Regions from separate parts of the Exiguobacterium sp. Leaf187 genome, predicted to be linked through region 1. Evidence: riboswitches for the same ligand, from Rfam matches in the RefSeq annotation. Region 1 holds a riboswitch; each other region holds the start of a gene.
The links. A riboswitch is a leader RNA that binds a small molecule or an ion and turns the genes downstream of it on or off. The one in region 1 is predicted to bind lysine.

Region 1 (3,286 bases):
CTTCTTTCGTATAGCCGTTCTCAAGGAACACATCGATATGTGGCAAGATGTTATCGTGAATCGGATGCGGATAATTGACGGGTTCTTCTCCGCGTGCTCCACGTGCCAGATCCTCGATTCCTTTTTGACCAGAACCGGATACGGCCTGATACGTCGTATAGTTGACACGCTCGAATCCCAGTGACTGGAGCGGTGCTAAGGCGACGACGGATTGAATCGTCGAACAGTTCGGATTTGCGATCAAGCGGTCCGTCGCTTGAATCGCTTGTGGATTGACTTCTGGCACGACAAGCGGAATCGTCTCCTGCATCCGGAAAGCACTTGAATTATCAACGACGAGTGTTCCGTTTTCAGCTAGTAACGGGGCATATTGTTCACTGATCGTTCCGCCCGCCGCGAACAACGCGACGTCAATCTCGTCTTCCGTGATACTTGGTGTCAGTGCTTGGATCGTAATGGCTTCTTCCTTGAACTGTACCGTGTTCCCTGCTGAACGAGCAGAAGCGTAAGCGGACAGGCGGCTGACCGGGAAGTCCAGTTCGGCTAGTACTTGTAACATTTTTTGACCGACGGCGCCGGTTGCTCCAATGACTGCTACATGATACATCCTGTTTTCCTCCTTATAACTCGAACGCGTTTGCAATCGCTGCAACCGTCCGTTCAATGTCTGCTTGTGCAATCGTGTACGAGATGCTGATTTCTGATGTCGTGACTTGATAGAACGGGATGTTCTCTGCTCGGAAGATTGCGAACAACTTCGAAGCGACACCTGTTGCATCCCGCATCCCGATTCCGACGACAGATAATTTTGCGTGTTGATTATGGCGATCGACCTTGACTGTCGTGAAGCGATCCATGATGTCTTTCAATGCTTCATCGAGGAACTCTTCCTCATCGAGTGGACATGAGAACGATAAGAAAATGTCACTGTCGAACGTCGTTTGACTGATCATGTCGATGTTGACGTGGCGATTGGATAACAGTTCGAAGATATCGGCTACTGCTGCATTCGTTTGCGGTACGTGTTTGATTGATACCGTCAAGACGTTCTTCGTCACACTGACACTCGTCACCGCTTTTTGTTCCATTGTTTCCGTCGCTTCCATGATCCATGTTCCCCTTTTCGATTCAAGTGTTTTCCCGACGAAGATGTGTACGCCGTATTTTTTTCCTAGTTCGACACTCCGCATTTCCATGACCTTCGACCCGAGGGCGCTCATCTCCATCATCTCATCATATGAGATGTGCGGAATCGGTTGAGCAGCAGCATGGATTCGTGGATCAGCCGTATAGACACCGTCGACATCCGTGTAGATTTCACACCGTTTATCAAGGACTGCCGCAAGGGCAACAGCCGTTGTATCCGATCCACCACGTCCGAGCGTCGTGACATCACCGAGTTCGTTGACACCTTGGAATCCAGCGACGATGACGACATCGTATGTTTCGAGTTTTTGTCGTAACAGATTTCCATCAATCTGTTTGATCTTACTTTTCGTATGCAATCCCATCGTACTGATTCCCGCTTGAGCGCCTGTTTGCGATAACGCTTTGACGCCGAGTGAGTTGAGGGCGATGCTGAGTAATGAAATCGTCTGTTCTTCTCCGATGGCAAGCAGACGATCGAGTTCTCGGCGCTCGGGGCGATCTGTGATGGCTTGCGCCTGAGCAATCAAAGAATCTGTCATCTTGCCCATCGCTGAAACGACGACGACAAGTTTTTCACCTTCGGCTGCGCGACTCTTCAAATAATTCGCAATAGACTGAATCTGTTCGACAGTCGCAACCGAGCTTCCACCAAATTTAAGTACAGTTGTCACAATCCTATCTCCTTTGTCCCGATACAGAAAAAAACGACGGGCCGGTAGGAGCGTTCCTACGGCCCGTCGTTATCACGATCGGACAAACGAAGACAAAGTCATTCGTTCTTTTACGTAAGATAGCGCTCCGAAACATCGGTTTCGGCAGTACAACGGATCTTAACCGTTGTACCAGCAAACAAGAAGAAGCATCTTCTCGTTCACTTCGGCGGACTTCCCCTTTCACATCATTCGGCATGCTTGCCTTCAAGAATGATGCTACTCATGTCATCCGCGCCTCTATCTGTCGGTTGTTAGTTACAGTTATAGCAGACATCTTTTGTTAAATCCAGTCATTTGACTGTTTTTTTTCAAAATTCGTCAATTCGCAAGATGCTGTTTCGCGAGTTCGAGTTGCTCCGACACGGCAGCAAACCCTGTCCCGCCGTAGCTAGTCCGGCGTGCTACTGCTTGAACCGGATCGAGGAGCGGATAGACGTCTTCCGTGATATCCGGATGGAACGTTTGATACGTCTCGAGGTTCAAATCCTTCAGGAAACAACCGTTCTGCACACAGTAAAGGACGGCTTTGCCGACGATTTCATGCGCTTCCCGGAACGGTATGCCTTTCGTTACAAGGTAGTCAGCGAGTTCCGTTGCATTCGAGAAGTCTTGCATTGTCGCCTTCTTGAGCGCTTCGGTCTTAAACGTCGCAGATTCAATCATTCCAGTGAAGATTTGAACGGATTGGAGAACGGTATCTGCTGTATCGAAGACCCCTTCCTTATCCTCTTGCATGTCTTTATTGTAAGCGAGTGGTAATGCCTTCATCGTCGTCAAGAAGCCCATCAGGTTACCGTAGACGCGCCCCGTTTTTCCACGAATCAACTCAGCGAAATCAGGATTTTTCTTTTGTGGCATCATGCTCGATCCTGTTGAGAAGGCATCGGATAACTCGATAAAGCTAAATTCTTGCGACGCCCAGATGATGATTTCTTCACAAAAGCGCGAGAGATGCATCATGACGGTCGAAGCGATCCCGAGGTATTCGATGACGAAATCACGGTCCGAGACAGCATCAAGACTGTTTGGATAGACCGACTCAAAACCGAGCAACTCAGCAGACCGGAAACGATTGATCGGGAATGTCGTCCCCGCGAGCGCACCTGCCCCGAGCGGTGATTTCCGAATTCGTTTTTGATTATCCGTCAACCGTTCGACATCACGTTCGAACATCCAGAAATAAGCGAGCAAGTGATGCGCAAGCGAGATCGGTTGTGCCCGTTGCAAATGCGTATACCCTGGCATGACCGTCTCGATATGTTGCTCCGCTTGTTCCGTGATGACCGACTGGAGCTCGCGTAATGCCGTCGTCAACGCTTCAACATGTTGTTCCATCCATAGATGTAAATCCGTTGCGACCTGGTCATTTCGGCTCCGTGCCGTATGCAGTTTTCCTGCAACCGGACCAATCTGTTCCGTCAATA
Region 2 (3,286 bases), on a different contig from region 1:
TTCAAGTGACGTATGCGAACCACTGGAATGGGAAATCCCAAGTGAGATCGTAATTTGCAGATCAGGTACATCTGCTGTTGGGAACAGGTTACGTGCGACCGTCAACCGAGCTAGTTCTGCTATTTTTTGCGCTTCTTTCGCCGAAGTACTTGGTAAGATGATTAAAAATTCTTCACCACCGTACCGTCCGACGAGGTCGTCTGGACGGGTCAAGGAAGCGAGAGTCATGCCGAGTTGGCGTAACACATCATCGCCCGCATCATGACCATATGTATCATTGACATGCTTGAAGAAATCGATATCGATGAGTACAAGCGAATAGCCTTGGTCGGTCGAGCCGACAAGCGAAAGCGAGTCATCCAGGCGACGACGATTGGCGAGCCCTGTCAAAGCATCCGTCATGGCGAGTTTCTGCTGATACTGGATGTTTTCGAAGTGACGGCGTAATTCCGTCAGCAATCGAAAAGCGACAAAGCCAGCTAATAAATTAAAGAAGACGTACGCAATCGAGATTTTAAAGAATGTCGACCAGCTGTGCGTCAGGACGTAGATGGCGGGTAACGAATAGAGAATACCGACCAACACCATAAGCTGAAAATGACGCATCGAGACATGGACGAATCGACGAATGATCCCGATCGTCGTGATGAACAAGACGATGATCAACGTCGATAAATAAAATCCTTCCATTTGATCAACTGGTGTTAAAAAGTAACGTGTCCCGATGATCATTGCACCAGCAACGATGGCGCTTGGGAAACCACCGAACAGCATGGCAATCGCGACGGGAACGATACGTAAATCAACACGGGCGACATCGATTTGAATCCCATTGAACATCAATAAGACCGCAATCAAACCAGAGACTGCTCCGAGTATAAGTCGAATGCTCCATTTGGAGTTCAATGAAATACGCGGTTGATTCCGAAACGGTAAGAACAAGAGAGTAATCGTTGTAAACAGTAGACAAAAGTTAATGATGAATTGATTCATGATGGACAACAAATCCTCCCAGCTCCCCAACTAACAGATTTCCATATATATACTTCCAGTATACTCAACTAGATAACGGTTAGACAGGCATAAATGTTTAGATGAAAAATAAAAAACGGTAGAAGATCTACCGTTTTTAAGAAGATGAAGTAAGAGAATCCTCATCCATCGTCAGTAAAATTTTATCAAAGACACGAATCATCGTTTCCAGCTCTTCTTCCGTCAATGTACCGAAGCGATCTTGTAAATAGTTTTTCCGGACGATTTCGAGATCCCGAAATGCACGTTCTCCGTCATCCGTCAAAGCGAGGACGATTGAACGACGATCTTCCGTCGAGCGTGTCCGTGTGACATATCCTTGTTTATACAGCTTATCCGTCAAAGCAGTGACTTGACTCGTCGCGAGCTCAAATTGTTCCGCAAGAAGCGTCGGGCGCTGAGGACCATTTTCTGAAAGGCTTCGTAAGATGAAAAATTCACTCCGGGTCGCCGTTCCTTCAAATAGCCGGTTAAGTTCACGTCGCAGGGTACGAAGAATGACACGCATTTGTTCCTCGAGTCGATAAGTTAGCAAATCACGTTCCTGTGGCATGCAAGCAGCATCCTTTCTCTCAGTGGACTTCTACCATTTAGTGTACTAAACATATCGGATTTTTACCATCGACTACCCCAGATTCGAAAAAGGCAATTGACAATTTCGTGGCGTTTTGTGTAATATGGCGTAGTAATAACTAACTTAATTCAGTTCTCACTCAACCAGTGGGATGGAGGTTGCAGTTCTTAAGAGTACGGTTACGGATGTCGTCAAGCGACAGATGAGGTGACCTGAAAGGAAGAATTGCCGAAATCAATCATCGCTTTGAAGATGATCGATTGGGATTAGATCAAATAGGTCTAATACTGTCACAAGTCGGGTATCACCTACTTGTGGAGAGCTATCTTTCACGACGGTAGAATGAGGCGCATCCATTTTATTATGTTGCGTTCTCATCTTCCATCTGGAAGATGAGGGCGCTTTTTGTTTTTTCATTCAAAAAGTGTCCTCTCAAAAATTTATTAAAGAGAGAAGCGAACGAAATGAACAATCTAGATGTGAAACAAACAACAGATTCGACAGCAGAAGGATTAAAACGTGGATTACAAGCCCGTCATATGTCAATGATCGCCATCGGTGGAGCGATCGGAACAGGACTCTTCATTGCGTCCGGTGCTTCCGTCGCAGCAGCAGGACCAGGTGGTGCGCTCCTATCGTATGCAATCGTTGGTCTGATGGTTTACTTCCTAATGACAAGTCTTGGTGAAATGGCAGCGTACATGCCGGTCGCTGGATCCTTCTCGACATATGGAACAAAATTCGTCGATCCATCATTCGGCTTTGCACTCGGCTGGAACTACTGGTACAACTGGGCAGTCACGATCGCAGTTGAACTCGTCGCAGCACAAATCGTCATGACGTACTGGTTCCCGGATGTTCCTGGATTTTATTTCAGTGCCTTATTCCTCTTACTCATGATCGGCTTGAACTACTTCTCCGTTAAAGGATTCGGGGAAGCGGAGTATTGGTTTGCGATGATTAAAGTCGTTACCGTCATCGTCTTTTTAGTCGTCGGTGTTGCGATGATTTTCGGTGTCTTTACATCGGAGCCACCGGTTGGCTTTAAAAACTTTGCTCTTGGCGATGCACCGTTCGTCGGTGGGATTCCTGCCGTCATCGGAATCATTCTTGTTGCTGGATTCAGTTTCCAAGGAACGGAGCTCGTCGGGATTGCCGCGGGTGAGTCAGAAGACCCGAAAAAGAACGTTCCTAAAGCAGTCAAACAAGTTTTCTGGCGTATCTTACTTTTCTACGTCTTCGCGATTTTCGTCATCGGAATGCTCATTCCGTATACGAGTCCGAACTTGGTTTCGAATGACATTACGGACGTAGCGGTTAGTCCGTTTACGCTCGTCTTTGAAAAAGCAGGTCTTGCGTTCTCAGCAGCACTCATGAACGCCGTCATCTTGACGTCTGTTCTATCTGCCGGAAACTCAGGTATGTATGCTTCGACTCGGATGCTTTATACGCTTGCTCGCCAAGGAGATGCACCGAAGTTGTTTGCGAAAGTATCGAAAAACGGTGTACCGCGTAACGCTTTGCTCGCAACAGGAGCAATCGGTGCACTCTGTTTCTTGACGTCAATGTTTGGTGGACAAGTCTACTTGTGGTTACTCAATGCTTCCGGTATGACAGGATTCATCGCATGGCTCGGGATTGCAATCAGTCACTATCGTTTCCGTAAAGGATTCCTTGCAC
Region 3 (3,286 bases), on a different contig from region 1:
CGTTTCGCATAATTCGTCTAGTGCCGCATAAGGCGTTGGTTCATATCGATTGTAGTGACTAAACACACCATAGAGGTGTTGCATCTCAATGGTCTCGATTCGTAATCGTTGATCGTATTCCTGTTCATTCATTGTCGTTTGTTCCTTCTTTCCGGCATTCTTGCCTTCATCGTACTATACTGAAGAAGTACGTTACTCGTTTTTTGAAAGGGGATTTTATGATGATCGTCGTTACGAACCGGATTAAAGTCAAAAAAGGGATGGCTGCAGCTCTCGCTCCTCGTTTTACGCGTCCAAGTGGACTTGATACGATGGACGGATTCATCCGCGTCGAGGTCTTATTGACGCAAAACATCGAAGAACATGATGAAATGAACGTCAACATGTATTGGGAAGACATGAAGAGTTTTCAAGCATGGCGGGAGAGTGACGATTTCAAAGCGTCACATAGTCGACCTGCGAGTAGTGAGGCAGGAGAATCGCCAATGCTCGGCAGCGAGATTCTGACATATGAAGTTGCTTCGGTCAAAGAACGCGCATGATGCACGAAAAGGACTCGTCTCGAGTCCTTTTTTATATACCTATACACAAATAGTGAAAGGGTGTAATTGTCTCAAATGGTATTATTTGTTATTATAGTGCCAATACAGAGAGAGAGGGTTCTTCATGAATTCATTAACTATATTTGAACAAGCCATTCGTAGCTTACCTGATGATCGTACGTTACGACGTGATGAATTATGGACGGACGATTTTTTATTGCAACAGGAGAACGAGCTGACCGTCTATTACTCTCCGATTGGCGAATATGTCAATACTGAAGCAAAAGTCGTCATCATCGGGATCACACCAGGTTTTGAACAGATGCGAATCGCTTTCGAAGAAGCAACGGATGCCCTCCATCATGGGGCTTCACTAGAAGGGACGGCACGCATCGTCAAATATGCAGCCAGTTTTGCCGGAACGATGCGACGTAATCTCGTCCAGATGCTTGATACACTCGAGCTTCCAGCATTACTCGGAATTGAGACGGCTACTAGCTTATTCCATCAACATCAGAAATTATTGCATCCAACATCACTGTTAAAGCAACCCGTCTTTTATCGCGAAAAGAATTACTCGGGTCATCAACCGAAAATTAGTCGTAGTCCTTTATTGAGGCACTACGCGGAAGAACACTTCGTCGCTGAGATCAATCAGTTACAAAAACCAGCGTTATTAATTCCACTCGGTCGGGTCGTCGAGACGCAAGTCCGTGGATTGATTCAGGATGGACGAATCGAACAACATCAGCTTCTTTCCAACTTCCCCCATCCATCTGGCGCGAACGGTCATCGAAAAAAACAATTCGAAGAAAACCAAGCCTATTTGATGAAACAGCTCATTCAACATTTTGCCGAATGAGCAACTTTGTCTTAAATTATCAGAATATATGGTTGAATCTTTTTTGAAATACGTGATAAAGTGTCCATAAGAACAGAATATGACTATTCTATCGATGAGGTAGAGGCGCGATTTCAATCAGTACTTGGTCCGAGGATGACAACGAAGACGACTACAGGAAAGGTGACATCGCCGAAATGACAGTATGCGTCGAGCATACCGTCGTTGGTCGATTCGGGAAATACCCGATCGATTGCCATACATAACAGTTGTATGGAGCGCTCCAATTCGGCTAAGAAAGACGCATCCAGCGAGGGTGTCGGCTTTGTTGCCGGTGCCCTTGCTTTTTTTGTGCCGCGGGGTCTCATCTTTAAGCCATTTTTAAAGAGGAGGATATTTTTCATGGTCAACTATTCAGATTCCATTATTGCCCTTGTACCTGCTTTACTAGCTATCTTATTAGCCATCTTTACCCGAAAGGTCGTTCTTTCGTTAGGTGTCGGCATTCTCGTCGGTGCCCTGTTACTTCACCGTTTTAACCCGATCGATACGGTAACCTATCTCGGCAAGAATATCTTTAGCCTCTTTTGGGCGGATGGTGCCTTGAACGAGTGGAACGTTTTATTACTTGTTTTCTTGTTATTGCTCGGTGTCCTTTCCACATTAATTCAAACATCTGGTGGCGCTCGCGCCTTCGGTGAATGGGCTTCTACACACGTCAAGACAGCGCGTGGTGCACGCTTAGTCGCCTTCGGTCTCGGTATCTTGATTTTCATCGATGATTACTTCAACAGTCTCGCTGTCGGCAATGTCAGTCGTCCGCTAACGGATCGCCGTGGTGTCTCACGTGCGAAGCTTGCCTATTTGATTGACTCAACAGCTGCGCCTGTTTGTGTCATCAGTCCGCTTTCGAGTTGGGGCGCATTCATCATTTCCATCATCGCCGGTATCTTAACGACGCACTCGATTACGGATTACTCAGCGTTTAGTGCTTTCATGATGATCGTTCCAATGAACTTCTATGCGATTTTCGCGTTACTTTTAACACTTTACATCGCTTACTCTGGCGTCTCTGTCGGACCGATGAAACAGCATGAACGCCGCGCTGCGAATGGTGAACTTTTTGATGCGTCAAAAGGAACACCGATGGGGATGGCAAAAGAGGTCAACGAACATACGAACGGAAAAGTCCGGGATCTCGTCGTTCCGATCGTCGTTCTCGTCATTGCTACGATCAGTGCGTTACTCGGGACAGGTGCTCAGGCACTTGCAGCCGACAACCGTCCGTTTACTTTAATTGGAGCATTTGAGGCAACAGACGTCACACGCTCACTTGTCGCAGGTGTCGTCATCAGTTTAATCGTCGCTTTCTTGATGCTGATCGGACGAAAAATTCCGGGTCGCGATTACCGTGCAAGCATCGTCGCTGGTATGCGTTCGATGTGGCCAGCAGTCGTGATTCTATTATTTGCTTGGACGATCATCGCTGTTATTGGTGATATGAAAACAGGCGATTATCTCGCAAGCTTCATCAGCAACTCGATTTCTGCTTCGTACTTGCCGTTCTTATTATTCTTGATTGCCGGCTTGATGGCATTCTCGACAGGAACAAGTTGGGGCACATTCGGGATCATGTTGCCAATCGGTGCGGATCTCGTCATGGCTGTCGATGCCTCACTCTTATTACCGACGCTTGCTGCTGTTCTTGCTGGATCTGTCTTCGGTGACCATTGTTCACCGATTTCCGATACGACGATCCTCAGTTCGACAGGGGCTGGATCCCATCATATCGATCACGTTACGACACAGTTACCGTATGCGCTAGTCGGTGCCGTCACTGCGGCAGTAGGTTATTTAGTCATCGGTTTCACGGAGTCTTCGGTCTTCGGTTTCATCGGAGCTC

Region 2: it holds a riboswitch for lysine, as region 1 does, so the genes downstream of both, ASF99_RS15540 (amino acid permease) here and ASF99_RS01120 (aspartate kinase) in region 1, are expected to answer to the same signal.
Region 3: it holds a riboswitch for lysine, as region 1 does, so the genes downstream of both, ASF99_RS14945 (Na+/H+ antiporter NhaC family protein) here and ASF99_RS01120 (aspartate kinase) in region 1, are expected to answer to the same signal.

What each region holds. Positions count from the first base shown of each region.
Region 1 covers NZ_LMPR01000004.1:43,953-47,238, reverse strand. Annotated here, with positions in the region: gene ASF99_RS01125 (aspartate-semialdehyde dehydrogenase) at 1-607, opposite strand, end outside; gene ASF99_RS01120 (aspartate kinase) at 621-1,820, opposite strand; lysine riboswitch at 1,933-2,110, opposite strand; gene argH (argininosuccinate lyase) at 2,181-3,286, opposite strand, start outside.
Region 2 covers NZ_LMPR01000012.1:41,728-45,013, forward strand. Annotated here, with positions in the region: gene ASF99_RS15530 (diguanylate cyclase) at 1-993, opposite strand, end outside; gene ASF99_RS15535 (MarR family winged helix-turn-helix transcriptional regulator) at 1,130-1,585, opposite strand; lysine riboswitch at 1,751-1,939, shown strand; gene ASF99_RS15540 (amino acid permease) at 2,071-3,286, shown strand, end outside.
Region 3 covers NZ_LMPR01000011.1:175,885-179,170, forward strand. Annotated here, with positions in the region: gene ASF99_RS14925 (SAM-dependent methyltransferase) at 1-132, opposite strand, end outside; gene ASF99_RS14930 (heme oxygenase) at 222-542, shown strand; gene ASF99_RS14935 (uracil-DNA glycosylase family protein) at 667-1,404, shown strand; lysine riboswitch at 1,497-1,675, shown strand; gene ASF99_RS14945 (Na+/H+ antiporter NhaC family protein) at 1,786-3,286, shown strand, end outside.